DNA from 2 places in the Actinoalloteichus fjordicus genome. Region 1 is predicted to be linked to the other one. Evidence: predicted binding sites of a transcription regulator. Region 1 holds the regulator's gene; the other holds the start of a gene.
The links. The regulator LexA, encoded in region 1, represses DNA repair genes until DNA is damaged. The targets are predictions, from matches to a motif close to CGAACACGTGTTCG.

Region 1 (8,075 bases):
CCTGCCGAGCAGTAGCAGCGAGGTCACGAAGCCGAACACGCTGGCGACGAGGGCGTTGGTCGCGCCGAGGAGTTGAGCGAGTGCACCGCCCAGCGGCCTGCCGGAGAAGTGCATCACCTGTCTGCTGGTGTGCAGTCTGCGATTGGCCTCGGGCAGGTCGACCCGGTCGACGATGGTCGGCAGGTAGGACTGGCTCGCGACTTCGAAGAGGGTGAACATCGCCCCGCACAGCAGCGAGACGACGAACAGGTGGGGATAGGTCAGTGCTCCTGCCCACCAGGCGATCGGCACCGACAGCAGCAGCAGAGCCTGGCCCGCCTCCGCCCAGCGCATCACGGGCAGTCTGCGCATCCGGTCGGCCCACGCGCCTGCGGGCAGGCCTATCACCAGGTTGGCCGCCGTGCCCGCCGCCGTGAGCAGGCCCATCTCCACCGGTCCCGCGTCCAGGACGGTCGCGGCGATCAGCGGAATGGCGACGAAGTGGACTGCGGTGCCGAACTGGCTGGCGACGTCACTGAGCCAGAGCACTCCGAAGTCACGCCGTTGTCCTTGGCCGCGCGGCAGACGATTCCCGGTCACGAGACCGCACAGTTACGGAACCATAACCCCAGGTCAACGGCTTCTTGGTGAAGATGGGCTGAGCGGTCGTTTCCCCAGTGCGAAAGGACTTGATCCATCGGCCGGGCTAATCAGTTCGACTGTTCGTCCCAGGCCTCGGCGTGGTCTCACCGGGTGGTCCTCGACGATCCGGGAATGGATGCGCTCCGCGTGTCGCTTGAGTGGGGTGACACTGCGGAGCAAGCCCGCGAAACCGGCTTGCGGTGCGTGAGATGATGGAGGCGTATGACGACATCGATGCAGAGGCCCGACGAGGCCCGTGAAGAATTCCTCTCCGGCGGCGATCTGGAGCGTTCCGAACGCGCGGCGCTACGCCGGGTAGTCGGGCTGTCGACTGAGCTGGCGGATGTCAGCGAGGTCGAGTACCGGCGGCTTCGGCTGGAGCGCGTGGTGCTGGTCGGTGTCTGGACCGACGGCGACAGCGCCTATGCGGAGGCCTCCCTCGCCGAGTTGGCCAGGCTTGCCGAGACGGCGGGCTCGGAGGTGCTGGATGGCGTGGTTCAGCGCAGACAGCGTCCCGACCCCGCGACCTACATCGGCTCCGGCAAGGTCCTCGAGCTGCGCGATCTGGTCGCGGCCAACGGGGCGGACACGGTCATCTGCGACGGCGAGCTGTCGCCCGGCCAGCTCCGCCAGCTTGAGGACAAGCTGAAGGTCAAGGTCATCGACCGGACGGCCCTGATCCTCGACATCTTCGCCAGTCACGCTCGGTCCCGGGAGGGCAAGGCGCAGGTCGAACTGGCGCAGCTCCGCTATCTGCTGCCGAGGCTGCGCGGCTGGGGTGACGCGATGTCCCGGCAGGCCGGTGGTCAGATGGGCAACGGCGGCATCGGCACCCGTGGTCCCGGTGAGACCAAGTTGGAGACCGACCGCAGGCGGATTCACAAGCGGATCTCGAAGCTGCGTCGTGAGATCCTCGCCATGAGCAAGGTGCGGGAGACCAAGCGCGGGCGACGGGTCGCCAACGAGGTGCCCAGCATCGCCATCGCCGGGTACACCAACGCAGGCAAGTCGAGCCTGCTCAACGCCATCACCGGGGCGGGTGTCCTGGTCGACGACGCTCTCTTCGCGACGCTCGATCCGACGACCCGCCGGGGCACCACGCCGGACGGGCGGTCGCTGACCTACACCGACACCGTGGGCTTCGTCCGGCACCTGCCGCACCAGCTCGTCGACGCGTTCCACTCCACGCTGGAGGAGGTCGGCGAGGCACAGCTGCTGGTGCACGTCGTGGACGGTGCGGACCCGATGCCGGAGCGTCAGGTCTCCTCCGTGCGCGACGTCCTGACCGAGATCACCAAGGATCGCGACGAGCAGATGCCGCAGGAGCTGCTCGTGGTGAACAAGACGGATGCGGCCGACGAGGTCGCCATCGCCCGGCTGCGGCATCTGTTCCCCGACGCGGTCTTCGTCTCCGCCCGTACCGGTGTCGGCGTCGAGGCGCTCCAGGAACGGATCGCCGAGCTGATTCCCCGGCCGGACGCGCTCGTCGAGGTCTTCGTGCCTTACACGGATGGTCGGCTCGCCGCGCGACTGCACGCGGAGGGCGAGGTCTTGGAAGAACGGCATTCTGATGAGGGCACCACGATCCGGGCGAGGGTGGGCGCGAGCCTGGCCGCCGAGTTGTCCGACTCGATCGTGGAGCCTGCCGCGTACTGACCGAGTCGGGGCGAGGGCGGCGCAGTGGGTTGCGCCGCTGCTCGCCGTAGGCATGGTGACCTCGGCGCCCTCGGCCTGGGCAGCCGTCTCGGTTCCCGCGCCGGAGCCGGTGTGCGTGATGACCGACCCGGCGATCACCATGCTGTCGGGCCTGGTGTCCGACGGCGACCGCTGGTACATGGTGAACGATCACGATCCGCTCGTGCAGGTCTTCGTGGTCAATCGGGACTGCGTCGTCGAGCGCGTGATACCGACCGGGGTCGATCATTACGACGTGGGTGATCTCGCGATGGCCCCCGACGGGACCCTGTGGGTCGCGGAGACCGGTGACAACCGGCATCGGCGGGAGACGGTCGCCCTCGTGTCGATCCGGCCCGACGGGGTCGCGGCGCTGCACCGGCTTACCTACCCCGACGGGCCGCGCGACGCCGAGGCGCTGCTGATCGGTCGAGACGGCGTCCCCTACATCGTCACGAAGGAATTGATCGGGCCCGCCGAGATCTATCGTCCTGCCGAGCCGCTGGCCGTTCCCGGCCCGGTGCCGTTGGAACGGGTCGGGTCGGTTCGGCTGAGCGGCTCCGACACACCGGGTGGCCCGGTGCCGGGTTTCGTCGGTTCCTTCCTGGTCACCGGCGGTTCGGTTCATCCAGACGGGACCGTGGTGGCCCTGCGCACCTATACCGATGCCTATCTCTTTCCCGCACCCGACGGAGACGTCCTGAGTGCCTTGGCGGGCGAGCCGCTGCGTATCCCGCTGCCGGACGAGCCACAGGGCGAGGCAGTGGCGTGGGAACCCGACGGGACCCTGCTCAGTGGCTCTGAGGGCGCCGACCAGCCGATCCGTGCGGTCCCCGATGCCACGGGGCTGCTCGCGGCGGAGCTGGAACGTCGGGATCGGGAGGCCGGTCTCTCGTCCGAATCGGCCGCCGAACCCGCCGAACCCGGACGGGACGCGCCGCCGTCCGCCGCCCCGGCGGACACACAGTCGTCAGAGGGCCCGCCCGGCCTGCGGCAGGTCGGCATCAGCGTGGCCGCAGTGACGCTGGCGGCGGGAGTGCTGCTGTGGTGGCGCCGTGGAGGAGGCGGCGCAAGGCGCTGATCAGGGCGGCCGTCGATTCGGCGAATCGGAGAGGCGGGTCGCTTGAGCGGGGCGGTCGGCCGGCGTCGCGGGGTCTGCCCGGGTGCGTGTGCGGGTGCTTGTCCGAGCAGGCTCGGGCCGGATGTCGCGCAAACCGACCTGCTGGCTGGCCGCGGAAGAGCCCGCCTCGCTGAGCATGTGACGCCGACGGTTGTCCGCCGGGCGTGCGGTGCGCCCGGCAGCACGGGCCGCTTCGCCTCGTGGCGGTGAACCGGTGGGAGCACTCTGCTGACTCCCGCAGCGCAGCAACGGGCACCCGAGCACGCGTCGGCGTCGGCGCGCCGCGAACACCGGCTCGGTGTCCTGGCGTGGCCGCCGAAGACCCTCAGGCGGGGTGCTCCTGCTCCCCGCCACCGTGTCGAACTCGCGACGTGTCGAACTCGCGACGTGCCCGGAGAGCGTCCGTCGGGTACCCCCGGCCGAAGCGGCTGCCCCCGTGCCGATCAGAGCCTGCGGAGCACGGCGACGACCTTGCCGAGGATCGTCGACTCGTCGCCCAGAATCGGCTCGTAGGCCGGGTTGTGCGGCATGAGCCACACGTGGTCGTCGCGTCGTTTGAACGTCTTCACCGTGGCCTCGCCGTCGATCATCGCGGCGACCACGTCGCCGTTCTCGGCCGTGGGCTGTTGGCGGACGACGACCCAGTCGCCGTCGGTGATCGCCGCGTCGATCATCGAGTCACCCGCGACCTTCAGCAGGAAGAGCGAGCCTTCGCCGACGATCTCGCGCGGCAGCGGGAAGACGTCCTCCACGGCCTGTTCGGCGAGGATTGGCCCGCCTGCGGCGATCCGACCCAGCATGGGCACGTACACGGGCGCGCCGTCCTGGTCGGGGTCCGCAGCGGCTGGTGCCTGCGGGACGCGGTCGATGGGGAGCACGCCGACGGCCCGAGGACGGTTCGGGTCGCGGCGCAGGTACCCCTTGCGCTCCAACGTCCTGAGCTGGTGAGCGACCGACGACGTCGACGTCAGGCCGACCGCCTCGCCGATCTCGCGCACGCTCGGCGGATAGCCGTTGCGGTCGAGCCACTCCCGGATCACCTCCAGCACCCGATGCTGCCGGGGCGTCAGTGCCTCGACCGAGGCGGCCTCGGACTGCTCGGGTAGTGCACGCACCGCTGCGCCATCGCGCGCGCCGCCGGTGTCCTGCGCCGTCGTCTTGCGTGCCATCTCGTGCCTCCCGGCCTGTCGTGCAGGCCTTGCTCCCGCCACCCTCTCGGGTGCCCCATCAGTCATTCTCACGCTTTGTGCTCGTGAAGAGACCACAACGGTAACTCGTGACCTACGCAAGATCAAACACCTGTTCGAAGGAATTCGCCCCTTGGGCTGGCCTTCCCGCGAATGCAGTGGTAGAAAATCGCACAGGGGTTCTATCGAACATCTGTTCGATTCATGAAAGACCTTCGCGGGAGGACTCGTGACCATTACCTCCGACGAGCGCACGCGACGCGATCACGGCGATCAGTGTGCGCCCGCGCCGCCTCGGGTGCCCGTCCGTCGCGTCGGGCGTGCGGGTGCGGCGCGGGCGTCTGCTCGCCATGGGCGTCTGCTGCGCCTCGGATCGTCCTGTTCGGCGGGCGGTTCCGGCATGCATCGTGCTCGGTCGGCTCCCGCGGCCCGCCTCGGCGCGTCCACGCGGCCGGTCCGGCCGATCGGTCCGCTCGGCCTGGCGGGGCTGGTCCTGGTGCTCGTCGCGCTGCTGCTCGGCATGGCCTGGGCGGCCGCGCGTCCCTCCTCCGCGGGCCCGGTTCCGGAAGCGACGACGATCACCACGGTGGGCGCGGGCGAGACGGTCTGGTCGATAGCGAGGCGGGCGGTTCCTGGCAGCGCTCCAGCCGAGGTCGTCGACCGGATTCGGCTGCTCAACGGCCCCGAGGTCGCCGAGTTACGCGTCGGCCGGGTGCTGCGGGTGCCTGCGGCGGGCGACCACGTGCGGGGGTGATTCGGCTGCGGCGCGTCAGGTCGTCACAACCGGCGTGTCGGACCGCCTGTCGACTTGCAATCCGATCGATCGGAGCCTAGGTTCTACCCCAACATCTTGTGGTCGCAACGGGCTGACGTGTCCACAGATTGGGGTTCTGCCACAGTTCGTGCTGATGCGGTGGCAGAGCGACACTGGCTGTTCGGTGATCGGTTATGTGAGGTGATGGATCGTGCGGTGCCCGTTCTGTAGGCACCCCGACTCGCGAGTGGTCGACTCCCGTGAGGTGGAGGACGGCCAGGCGATTCGGCGCAGGCGATCCTGCTCGGACTGCGGTCGGCGGTTCACCACCGTAGAGGAGTCGGTTCTCGCCGTGGTGAAGCGTTCCGGGGTCACCGAGCCGTTCAGCCGCGACAAGGTCGTCCGAGGCGTTCGTCGTGCCTGTCAGGGCAGGCCGGTCGATGAGGACGCGCTACAGCAGTTGGCACATCGGGTCGAGGAGGCCATCCGGGCGACCGGATGCGCCGAGATCCCCAGCAACGAGGTCGGGCTGGCGATCCTCAGCCCACTGCGCAGCCTCGACGAGGTCGCTTATCTGCGCTTCGCGAGCGTGTACAGATCCTTCTCCTCGGTGGAGGACTTCGAGAAGGAGATCGCCGATCTGCGGACGGCGGACCCTGCGGACGAGCGGCCTTCGGGAGAGGCCTTCGTCTGATCGACGCGCCGACGGGCGGTGGTCGCGGCCCTTCTCGGCGGACAGGTGGGAATCACAGTGCGGTACCGCCACGGCTCGATCCGGGGCGGCCGATGCGCGACGACACAGTGCGGTACCTAGCCGGGTCGTGGTCGGACGGATGAGGGGATCGTCCGGTCGGGCCCTGGAGAATGAGAGTGAGCGGCATGACAGAGACCGTCGGGAGTGCACCGGCACGGTCCAAGCGGGCCAAGTCGGCGGCGAACGCGGCGAACACGGCGTCCTCTTCGGGGGAGCTCGCCGACGGCGCGGGGGCGCGTCTTCGGGTGCGCCGAGTGCACACCACCGAGGGAGTCCATCCCTACGACGAGGTGACGTGGCAGCACCGCGACGTGGTGATGACGAACTGGCGTGACGGTTCGATCAACTTCGAGCAGCGCGGCGTCGAATACCCGGACTTCTGGTCGGTCAACGCCGTCAACATCGTCACGAGCAAGTACTTCCGGGGCGCAGTGGGCTCCGAGCATCGGGAGCACAGCCTTCGGCAGCTCATCGATCGCGTCGTCAAGACCTACGTCGCGGCAGGCGTCGAGAACGCCTACTTCGACACCGACGAGGACGCGGTCGTCTTCGAGCACGAGCTGACCTGGATGTTGTTGCACCAGGTGTTCAGCTTCAACTCCCCGGTGTGGTTCAACGTCGGGACGAGCTCGCCGCAGCAGGTCTCGGCCTGTTTCATCCTCGCCGTCGACGACACGATGGAGTCGATCCTCAACTGGTACCGCGAGGAGGGTCTGATCTTCAAGGGCGGTTCTGGCGCGGGACTGAACCTGTCGCGGATCCGTTCCTCTCGAGAGCTGCTCTCTTCGGGCGGCACCGCCTCCGGGCCGGTCTCGTTCATGCGCGGCGCCGACGCCTCGGCAGGCACCATCAAGTCCGGCGGTGCCACCCGCCGCGCCGCCAAGATGGTGGTCCTCGACGTCGATCACCCCGACATCGCGGAGTTCGTCGAGACCAAGGCCAAGGAGGAGGCGAAGGTCCGCGTGCTGCGCGACGCGGGCTTCGACATGGACCTCGGCGGCTCCGACATCGTGTCGGTGCAGTACCAGAACGCCAACAACTCCGTGCGGGTCTCGGACGAGTTCATGCGCGCCGTGGAGTCCAAGGGCGACTTCGGCCTTCGTGCCAGGATCACCGGCGAGGTGATCGACGAGGTCGATGCGGAAGACCTCTTCGGCAAGATCGCCCAGGCCGCCTGGGAGTGCGCCGACCCGGGCATCCAGTACGACGGGACGATCAACGACTGGCACACCTGCCCGGAGTCGGGACGGATCTCGGCGTCGAATCCGTGCTCGGAGTACATGCACCTGGACAATTCGAGCTGCAACCTCGCCTCGCTCAACCTGATGAAGTTCCTCAAGGCGGACGGCACCTTCGACGGTGAGCTTTTCGAGAAGTCCGTCGAACTGGTCATCACCGCGATGGACATCTCCATCTGCTTCGCGGACTTCCCGACCGAGGCCATCGGCGACACCACCCGTCGCTTCCGGCAGTTGGGCATCGGCTACGCCAACCTGGGCGCGCTGCTGATGGCGACCGGGCATGCCTATGACTCCGAGGGCGGCCGCTCGCTCGCCGCCGCCATCACCTCGTTGATGACCGGCGTCGCCTACCGGCGTTCGGCCGAGCTGGCGGGAATCGTCGGTCCGTACGAGGGATACGCCCGTAACGCCGAGGCGCACCAGCGCGTCATGCGCAAGCACTCGGCGGCCAACGACGAGATCCGCACGCTGCACGCCAACGACGCCGCGGTGCGCACGCTGGCCAGCCGGGCATGGCAGCAGGGGCTCGAGGTCGGCGCGCGCAACGGGTGGCGCAACGCGCAGGCGAGTGTGCTCGCCCCCACCGGCACCATCGGTCTGATGATGGACTGCGACACCACCGGCATCGAGCCGGACCTGGCGCTGGTGAAGTTCAAGAAGCTCGTCGGCGGCGGGTCGATGCAGATCGTCAATCAGACGGTGCCCCGCGCCCTGTCCTCGCTCG
Region 2 (8,075 bases), 1.4 Mb from region 1:
GACGCGGTCACCCGCTCGCCGACGGCCTGCTCCGGCGCCATGAATCCGGGCGTCCCGAAATGCGTGCCGACCTGGGTGAGCGAGACGGCCTCGGCGGCCCAGGCGATGCCGAAGTCGATGACTCGCGGTCCATCGGAGGCGAGCAGCACGTTCGTCGGTTTCACATCACGATGAATCAGTCCGCTCTGATGAATCTCCCGCAGTGCCTCGGCGAGCCCGGCGGTCAATACCCGCAGGGACGATTCCGGAAACGGACCGAAATCACTGACCGCCTTGAGCAGCGAGGGTCCCTCGATATAGGAGGTCACCAGCCAGGGCGGCCGGGCATCGGGGGCGGCCTCGATCACGGCGGCGGTGAAAGCGCCGCTCACGGCGGCTGCCGCGTCGATCTCACGCGCAAAGCGCATTCGAAACTGCTCGTCCTCGGAGTGCTCCTCGCGAATGACCTTGATCGCCACCGGCCTGCCGCCCGGAGAACGACCGAGATACACCCGACCCATTCCGCCTGCGCCGAGCAGTCCGAGTACCCGATAACGGCCGATCTGTCGCGGGTCGGTCGCAGAAAGTGGTTCCATTGAACTGTTCCCCACTCCGACTCGACGATTATCACGGCAGGTTCACTCTTGTCGGTCAGGCTACCAGCGTGTCCCTCGTGCCTCGGCGCTTCGGCCCTCGGCACGGACTCCGAGGGCGTGACAGCGGCCACCGGCCCGGTCGGCAGGCGCCGCGCACTCGACGACGTCTGATTCGGCATCGTCGCAGGCCCTTAATGCGCCCGACGCGAGGTTCGGGGCGATCGGCAGGCGAGTCGTCGGCGAGCCTCTGACGGCCCGGGCGCTGCGCGGGCGAGGCCGGGCTGCTCGCGGCGAGCCCTCGGCTCTTGTCCACCCCGTGCGATCCAAGGCGAGGGCAGACACGAGCGGCGGCCTGCGTCGTCCATCGGCCGCGACCGGTCGCGACCCGACACCCGACACGGGGGTAACCGGCGTCTCGTCGAGGAGGAGCCGACGGAAGGGCCACTGAGTAGGGTGCCTACCCTCGATGCGTGGACCCCTCCGAGTTCGTCATCTCCGGGCCGCTGTTGCTGGCCACGGGAGTCGCCGTGCTTGCAGGTCTCGTGAGTTTCGCCTCGCCGTGCGTGATTCCGCTGGTTCCCGGCTACCTGGCCTATCTCGCGGGGCTCGTCGGCGCCGAGGCGCCGCAGACCCGGCCGGTCCCCGCAGGCGGGATCGCCGCGCGCGACGAACAGGCGGCGGAATCGACCTCCTCGGGCGCCGCCGTGCCCGATTCGGTCGCGGCCGCCGAGCACAGATCCGGCAGGCTTCGGGTCGCGGGCGCGGCCGGCCTGTTCGTCCTCGGATTCACCGCCGTCTTCCTGGCGAGCACGGTGTTCCTGCTCGGCCTCACCGACCTGATCTTCGCCAACCAGCCGCTGCTCCAACGGATCGGCGGGGTCGTCACGATCGCCATGGGACTGGTGTTCCTCGGCTTCGTCCCCGCCCTGCAACGCGACGTGCGGGTGCATCGTCGGTTCGGGACCGGCGTCTGGGGGGCTCCCCTGCTCGGCGGCGTCTTCGGACTCGGCTGGACGCCGTGTCTCAGCCCGACCCTGGGCGGGGTCATCGCGGTCGCCGCGACCACCGACGCCGACGGCGGAATGATGACCAGGGGGATCGTCCTGGTGATCGCCTACTGCCTCGGTCTCGGCCTGCCCTTCGTCCTGCTCGCCCTGGGCGCGGGCTGGGCGGTGCGTACCGGCGACTGGTTGCGGCGCAACAGCAGACGGATTCAGATCGGGGGCGGCGTGCTGCTCCTGATCGTCGGGATCATGCTGGTCACCGGGTTGTGGGGCGTGTTGATCAGCCTGATCCAGGGACCCATCGGAAGTTTCGAGCTGCCGCTGTGACCGTGAAGACTCGCAGGAAACCTCCTGCGCTCCTGGCCTTCCTCCGGAACACCTGGCGCGGCCTCACCACGATGCGGACCGCACTGACCCTGCTGTTCCTGCTGGCCTTGGCTGCCGTGCCGGGTGCGCTGCTGCCCCAGGAGTCGACCAACATCAGCCTGGTCGACGACTTCTACGAGGACTACCCGACCATCGCGCCGATCCTGGCCCGGCTCGGGATGTTCGACGTGTTCGCCAGCGTCTGGTTCGCCGCGATCTACGTGCTGCTGTTCATCTCGCTGATCGGCTGTCTGCTGCCGAGGACCTTCGACCACGCCAAGTCGCTGCGGGCCGAGCCGGTGCTGACGCCCCGTCGCCTCGGCAGGCTGCCCCACCACCGGATCGCCGCCGTGACCGACGACGTCGAGACGGTGCGCGCCCGAGTCGACGAGCGACTCAAGGGCTGGCGGACGGTGCATCGCACCGAGGCCGACGGCGTGCACACCGTCAGCGCGGAACGCGGCTACCTTCGCGAGCTGGGCAACCTGGTGTTCCACTTTGCCCTGGTCGGGCTGCTGGTCTCGATGGCGGCGGGGCGACTGCTCGGGTACGAGGGCCAGGTCATCGTGCGGGCCGACGGCGGCGAGTTCTGCAACTCCGGCATCTACAACTACGACTCGTTCCGGCCCGGCATCACCGTCGACGGCACCCAGCTCAACCCGTTCTGCATCCAGGTACACGACTTCACGGCCGAGTACACCCACGCGGGGACGGCGACGTATTACGAGTCGAACGTGTCCTACCAGGAGGGCGCGGATCTGGAGACCGGTACGTGGCGGGACCACCTCCTGCGGGTCAACCATCCGCTGCGGATGGCGGACGACCGCGTCTACCTGCTGGGCAACGGCTACGCACCGGAGTTCACCGTGACCTTCCCCGACGGGGAGGAGCGGCTCGGCGACGTGCAGTGGCGACCGGTCGAACTGACCACGATGCTCTCCGAGGGCGCGACGAAGTTCGACCCGCCGAACACCGTCGACGAGGACGAACGTCGGGAGAACCAGCTCGCGATCACCGGGCTGCTCGCCCCGACCCCGATGTTCACCGAGGAGGGCCTGCTCACTTCCGGCTTCCCCCAGCTGAACGAGCCGATGGTCGCGGTCGATGTGATGCGCGGCGACCTGGGGAACAACTCCGGCCGAGGCCAGTCGATCTTCGAGATCGATCAGGACATGGTCGATGAGGGCGAGCTGGTGCGGGTGGCCAGGGAGAACCTGGCCGTCGGCGAGGAGATCGAGCTGGCGGACGGCACCACGGTGCGCTTCGACGGCGTGGAACGGTGGGCCTCGCTCCAGGTCTCCTACGACCCCGCCCAGTTCTGGGTGCTGATCTCCAGTCTCTTCATCCTCGGCGGCCTCGGGCTCTCCCTCATCGTGAAGCGGCGACGGCTGTGGGTGCGGATCACCCCGCAGAATCCGGGCGACGGAGCCGGTCGTACCGTGGTCGAGTTCGGTGGGCTCGCCCGCACCGACCAGGCCGGATACGGCGAGGAGTTCGGCAGGGTGACCACGGAGCTGCTTGCCAGGCTCCGTGCATCAGATTCTGTGGAGCTGCTTGCCAGGCTCCGTGAATCAGGCTCTGTGGAGCAGCCTGCGTCGCTCCGTGAGTCAGATGCAGTGGAGCAGCCTGGGCCGGTCCGTGAATCAGACGCCGTGCCGCCGTCTGCCGCGCGCGACGAACCAGATCCCACCGAGACCCCGGACCAGGCCGGCGACGCGGCCTCGGCCGATGCGACAGGGGCGGTCCAGAAGCCGCCCGCGAGTGAGCCGGATTCGGCTCTGGGGAAGGACGCCTGATGCCGGTCGACGAGACCCTGTCCGTCTACAGCGACCTGTGCCTCGCCAGCGCGCTCGTCATCTACGTGCTGGCGTTGCTGCTACAGGCCGCGGAGTACGGCTTCACCCGCAAACCCAAGACGGCCAAGACGTCGGCGCTGGTGGGGGCGGGCGGCACGACCTCGACCACCGACGCCGACGCGACCACCGCCGGCTCCGACACACCCCCGTCCCGACGTCCCCTCGCGGAGCGTCTCGGCCGGATGGGCGTCTCGCTGACCGTGCTCGGCGCGGTCGTGCAACTCGCCTCGCTGGTGCTGCGCGGCTTCGCCACCGGCCGCGTGCCGTGGGGCAACATGTACGAGTACATCTCGGCGTTGTCGCTGGCCGCCGTCGTGGCCTGGCTGTTCGTGCTGCGCAGGCATCCGATCCGGGTGCTGGGCGTGTTCGTGCTGCTCCCGGTCTTCATCCTCTACTTCGTCGCAGGAACGGTGCTCTACGCGGAGGCCGCACCACTGGTGGCCTCGCTTCGCTCGATCTGGATCGTCATCCACGTGTCGGCGGCGATCGTCGGCAGCGGGATCTTCCTGGTCTCGGGAACCGCGAGCGTCGCTTATCTGATCAAGGCCGCGCATCTGGCAAAGCCGAAGCGGTTCGCCTTCGTCGGCGAGAAGCTGCCCGACATCGCCGTCCTGGACCGAGTCGCCTATCGCAGTGCGGTGTTCGCGTTCCCGATCCTCACCTTCGGGATCATCTGCGGGGCGATCTGGGCCGAGGCGGCCTGGGGCCGGTTCTGGGGCTGGGACCCCAAGGAGACGGTGGCCTTCATCTGCTGGGTCGTCTACGCCGGATACCTGCACGCGCGGGCGACCTCCGGCTGGCGCGGCACCCGAGCGGCCTGGGTGAACGTCATCGCCTTCGCGCTGAATCTGTTCAATCTGTTCTTCATCAACCTGGTGGTCGCGGGTCTGCACTCCTACGCAGGAGTAGGTTGAGATCTACTCTTGACAACCCCTGTGTCGACGGCCCTGCTTCGGTGGGGCTACCGTCGTCGCGGATCGAAGAACGCCCGATGTGCTGGGTATGGAGGGACCGAACGGTGACCGGACGGCAAGACGAGCCCGAGTCGCCCACGGAGTCGATGTGGCAGCCGCCCGTCAGGGGGCAGCAGCGGGCCGAGGGGCACGGCTACTACGGGGAGCAGGCACCCGCAGCATCACCACCGGCGGATTCGGGCGGTTCCGGCCCTTATCCGGTGGAGGGGGCCAGTTCCGGACCGTATTACGTGGACCAGGCTTCCGGCCCCTATCCGGTGGAGGGAGCCTCCGGCCCGCATCCGGTGGAGCCGGTCTCGGGACCCTATGCCGTCGACCCGGCGTCCGGCCCGTATCAGGTCGATCCGGCGGTCGCGGGCGGCTATTACGCTGATCCCAGCGTCTCGGGACCACACCAGCAGCCCCCGGCCTATGGGATGCCCGGCACCGGCCATGCACCGCAGTACGGGGCTTACCAGCAGCAGGGGCAGCCGGGCAGGCAGCAGAACCAGGCCTCCTCCCCGCAGGACCTGTCCTCGGCGCGACTGCTCCGCCAGGGCAAGCGCCCGCCGCAGGGCGGCTGGCGCCGGATGCTCTACAAGGCGAGCGGCCACACCCTCAACCTCGGGGAGAGCCCGGCGGAGCGTCAGCGACGTGAGCTGATCGCCAGGATCAACCAGCCGTTGCAGGGCTGCTACAAGATCGCGATGCTGAGCCTCAAGGGCGGTGTGGGCAAGACCACCACCACGGCCACGCTCGGCTCGACCTTCGCCTCGCTGCGTGGTGACCGGGTGATCGCGGTGGACGCGAACCCGGACCGGGGCACGCTCAGCCAGAAGATCCCGCTGGAGACCACGGCCACCGTCCGCCATCTGCTCCGGGACGCCGCCCGCATCCGCAAGTACAGCGACGTCCGCGCCTACACTTCGCAGGGACCCAGCAGGCTCGAGGTGCTGGCCAGCGAGCAGGACCCGGCCGTCTCCGAGGCCTTCAGCGAAGAGGACTACCGGCGCTCGGTGACGTTGTTGGAGCACTTCTACAACGTGGTGCTCACCGACTGCGGGACCGGGCTGATGCACTCGGCGATGCGCGGTGTGCTGGACATCGCCGACTCACTGATCATCGTGTCGTCGGGCTCCATAGACGGGGCACGCAGTGCCTCGGCGACCTTGGACTGGCTGGACGCGCACGGCTACCGGAACCTGGTCTCCCGCTCGGTCGCGGTGATCAATTCGGTGCGGCCGGGCTCCGGCAAGGTCGATCTGGACAAGCTCACCCAGCACTTCGCTGCGCGGTGCCGCGCGGTCTGCCGGGTTCCGTTCGACGCGCACCTCGAAGAAGGTGCGGAGATCGAGCTGGACCGCCTCGCCCCGGACACCCGTCTCGGCCTGTTGGAACTCGCCGCCACGGTGGCCGACGACTTCCCGCAGGCGATCAGCCGGTCTCGAACCAGCTGACCGGCTGCGGGGCCATCCCGGCGAGCCTCGGCGGATCTCCCCAGCTCGAACCCGCCCGCTCAGGCGGGCGGGTTGCCCTCATCCTGATCGGATCCGCGCTGTTTGCGCATCCGGTCCTCCCACTGCTGCTGATCGAGCCTGCGGAGGAAATCCGGATCGTCGTCGGGCGCCACGGGGCCCGACTGCCGGGGTCGTGACACGCCGACCCGTTCCGATGCGAACGCACGCCACAGCAGTACGGCGACACTGAGCACGCCGATCGCTGCGAGCAGATACAGCACAGGCGCCACCTCCTTCTCCTCCTGCGAGGTTAACCCGTCTCACCACGATCGCCGCCGGCCCCCACCGGGAGCGGGGAGTGAAAGGAGAAGGAGGGCGCGTGTCCGCCGCTGATGTCGACCATGGTCTCCGACGGCGGAGGTGTCGCCCGGCGCGGAGATCAGTTCATCGCCACCGGTGAGCTGGCCTCCCTGGTCAGATTGGCCAGCAGCGCCTTGACCTCCGACTCGCGGAACCGGCGGTGCCCGCCCGGCGTGCGAATCGATCCGATCCGACCCGCGGTGGCCCATCGCGTCACCGTCTTGGGATCAACGCGGAACATCGTCGCGACCTCTCCGGGGGTGAGCAACCGCTCGGCGGAGTACTGCTCGGTGTGTTGAACGGACCCAGTCACAGGTGACCTCCCTGGAGTGCAGCGCTCACCCTGTTCGTCGGGTCGCCTGGTGCCCGGCGGTGAGCGCTTGATGAATCCGGCGTTACCGACACAATCCTGACAGCTCGCCCCCCAGGTACTCGAACGCTTGTGCGTAGGTAAAGGCCAGGTAAGGGACGAAACACTCGGTTCGGACGGAAGGGGACGAGAGTCCGCCCGTCGTCCAGGGTGTCTCGGCGTGCCGGGGCCCGTCCGCCTGCGTCGGCGAGCACGAGGAGAATCCCAGAGCATGGACAGTGTGGACCGGCGGATCATTGCGGCGCTGCGGGCCAACGGGCGGGCTACCTACGCCGATCTGGGCAGGCAGGTGGGGCTGTCCGCCTCGGCCGTTCATGAACGGGTCGGCAAGCTGGAGTCCTCCGGGGTCATCACCGGCTACCACGCCGTCGTCGATCCCAGGACGGTCGGGCTCGGCGTGACGGCGTTGGTCGGCATCCAGCCCAGCGACGCAGGCGATGACGAACGGATCGCCGAGGCGCTGGGCACGCTCGCGGAGGTGGAGTCCTGCTACGCGGTCGCGGGGGACGAGGCCTTCGTCGTCAAGGTGCGGGTCGCCACCATGGACGACCTGGAGCGAGCCCTCGGCAGACTCCGCCGTATCGAGGGGGTGGCGCGTACTCGGACCACCGTCGTGCTCTCGACGCGCTTCGAGGGGCGCCCCAACGATCCCGACGAGCAGTGGGCCGCCGCTGGGCGCCGGACCGATCCGTAGGCTCGGCGGGGTGAGCTCGAACGACACTGCGTCCGCCACGGCCGTCGACGACGCGGGGAAGGAGACGACGATGACCGAGGACACCGCGACGCGGAGCACGCTCGGCACCGACCTGTTGCTGTACACGGTCGCCCGACTGCTGGCGGTGGCCGTTCCCGCTGCCGTTCTCGTGCTGCTGAACAGCCCGGTGCTCGTGGCGCTGGCGGTCGGGCTCGTGCTCGGTCTCGGGCTGTCGCTGGTGCTGTTCCGACCGCTGCGCGCTCGGATCTCGGTGGGGCTGGCTGATCGCGCCGCCCGGCGGGCCGCCGCCCGCAGGAAGCTGGAGGCTCAGTTGCGCGGCGAGGACGAACGGACCGCCTGAGTCCGCTGCTCGCCTCGACGGCCGGTCGCGGGTCGCGGTCGGCAGCGCCGACGGCGCCGCCGAAGAGGAATCGACCTCG

Region 2: a site for LexA is predicted at 7,005-7,018, ahead of UA74_RS02400 (BldC family transcriptional regulator). Genes of this name have one in related genera too.

Annotation. Positions count from the first base shown of each region.
Region 1 is NZ_CP016076.1:1,922,462-1,930,536, forward strand. It holds gene UA74_RS08720 (MFS transporter) at 1-579, opposite strand, end outside; gene hflX (GTPase HflX) at 856-2,277, shown strand; gene UA74_RS08730 (hypothetical protein) at 2,396-3,376, shown strand; gene lexA (transcriptional repressor LexA) at 3,859-4,584, opposite strand; gene UA74_RS08740 (LysM peptidoglycan-binding domain-containing protein) at 5,003-5,356, shown strand; gene nrdR (transcriptional regulator NrdR) at 5,568-6,050, shown strand; gene UA74_RS08750 (vitamin B12-dependent ribonucleotide reductase) at 6,236-8,075, shown strand, end outside.
Region 2 is NZ_CP016076.1:526,188-534,262, forward strand. It holds gene UA74_RS02370 (serine/threonine protein kinase) at 1-575, opposite strand, end outside; gene UA74_RS02375 (cytochrome c biogenesis CcdA family protein) at 1,046-1,906, shown strand; gene resB (cytochrome c biogenesis protein ResB) at 1,903-3,741, shown strand; gene ccsB (c-type cytochrome biogenesis protein CcsB) at 3,741-4,715, shown strand; gene UA74_RS02390 (MinD/ParA family ATP-binding protein) at 4,820-6,211, shown strand; gene UA74_RS02395 (hypothetical protein) at 6,271-6,492, opposite strand; gene UA74_RS02400 (BldC family transcriptional regulator) at 6,651-6,884, opposite strand; gene UA74_RS02405 (Lrp/AsnC family transcriptional regulator) at 7,153-7,635, shown strand; gene UA74_RS02410 (DUF4229 domain-containing protein) at 7,646-7,996, shown strand.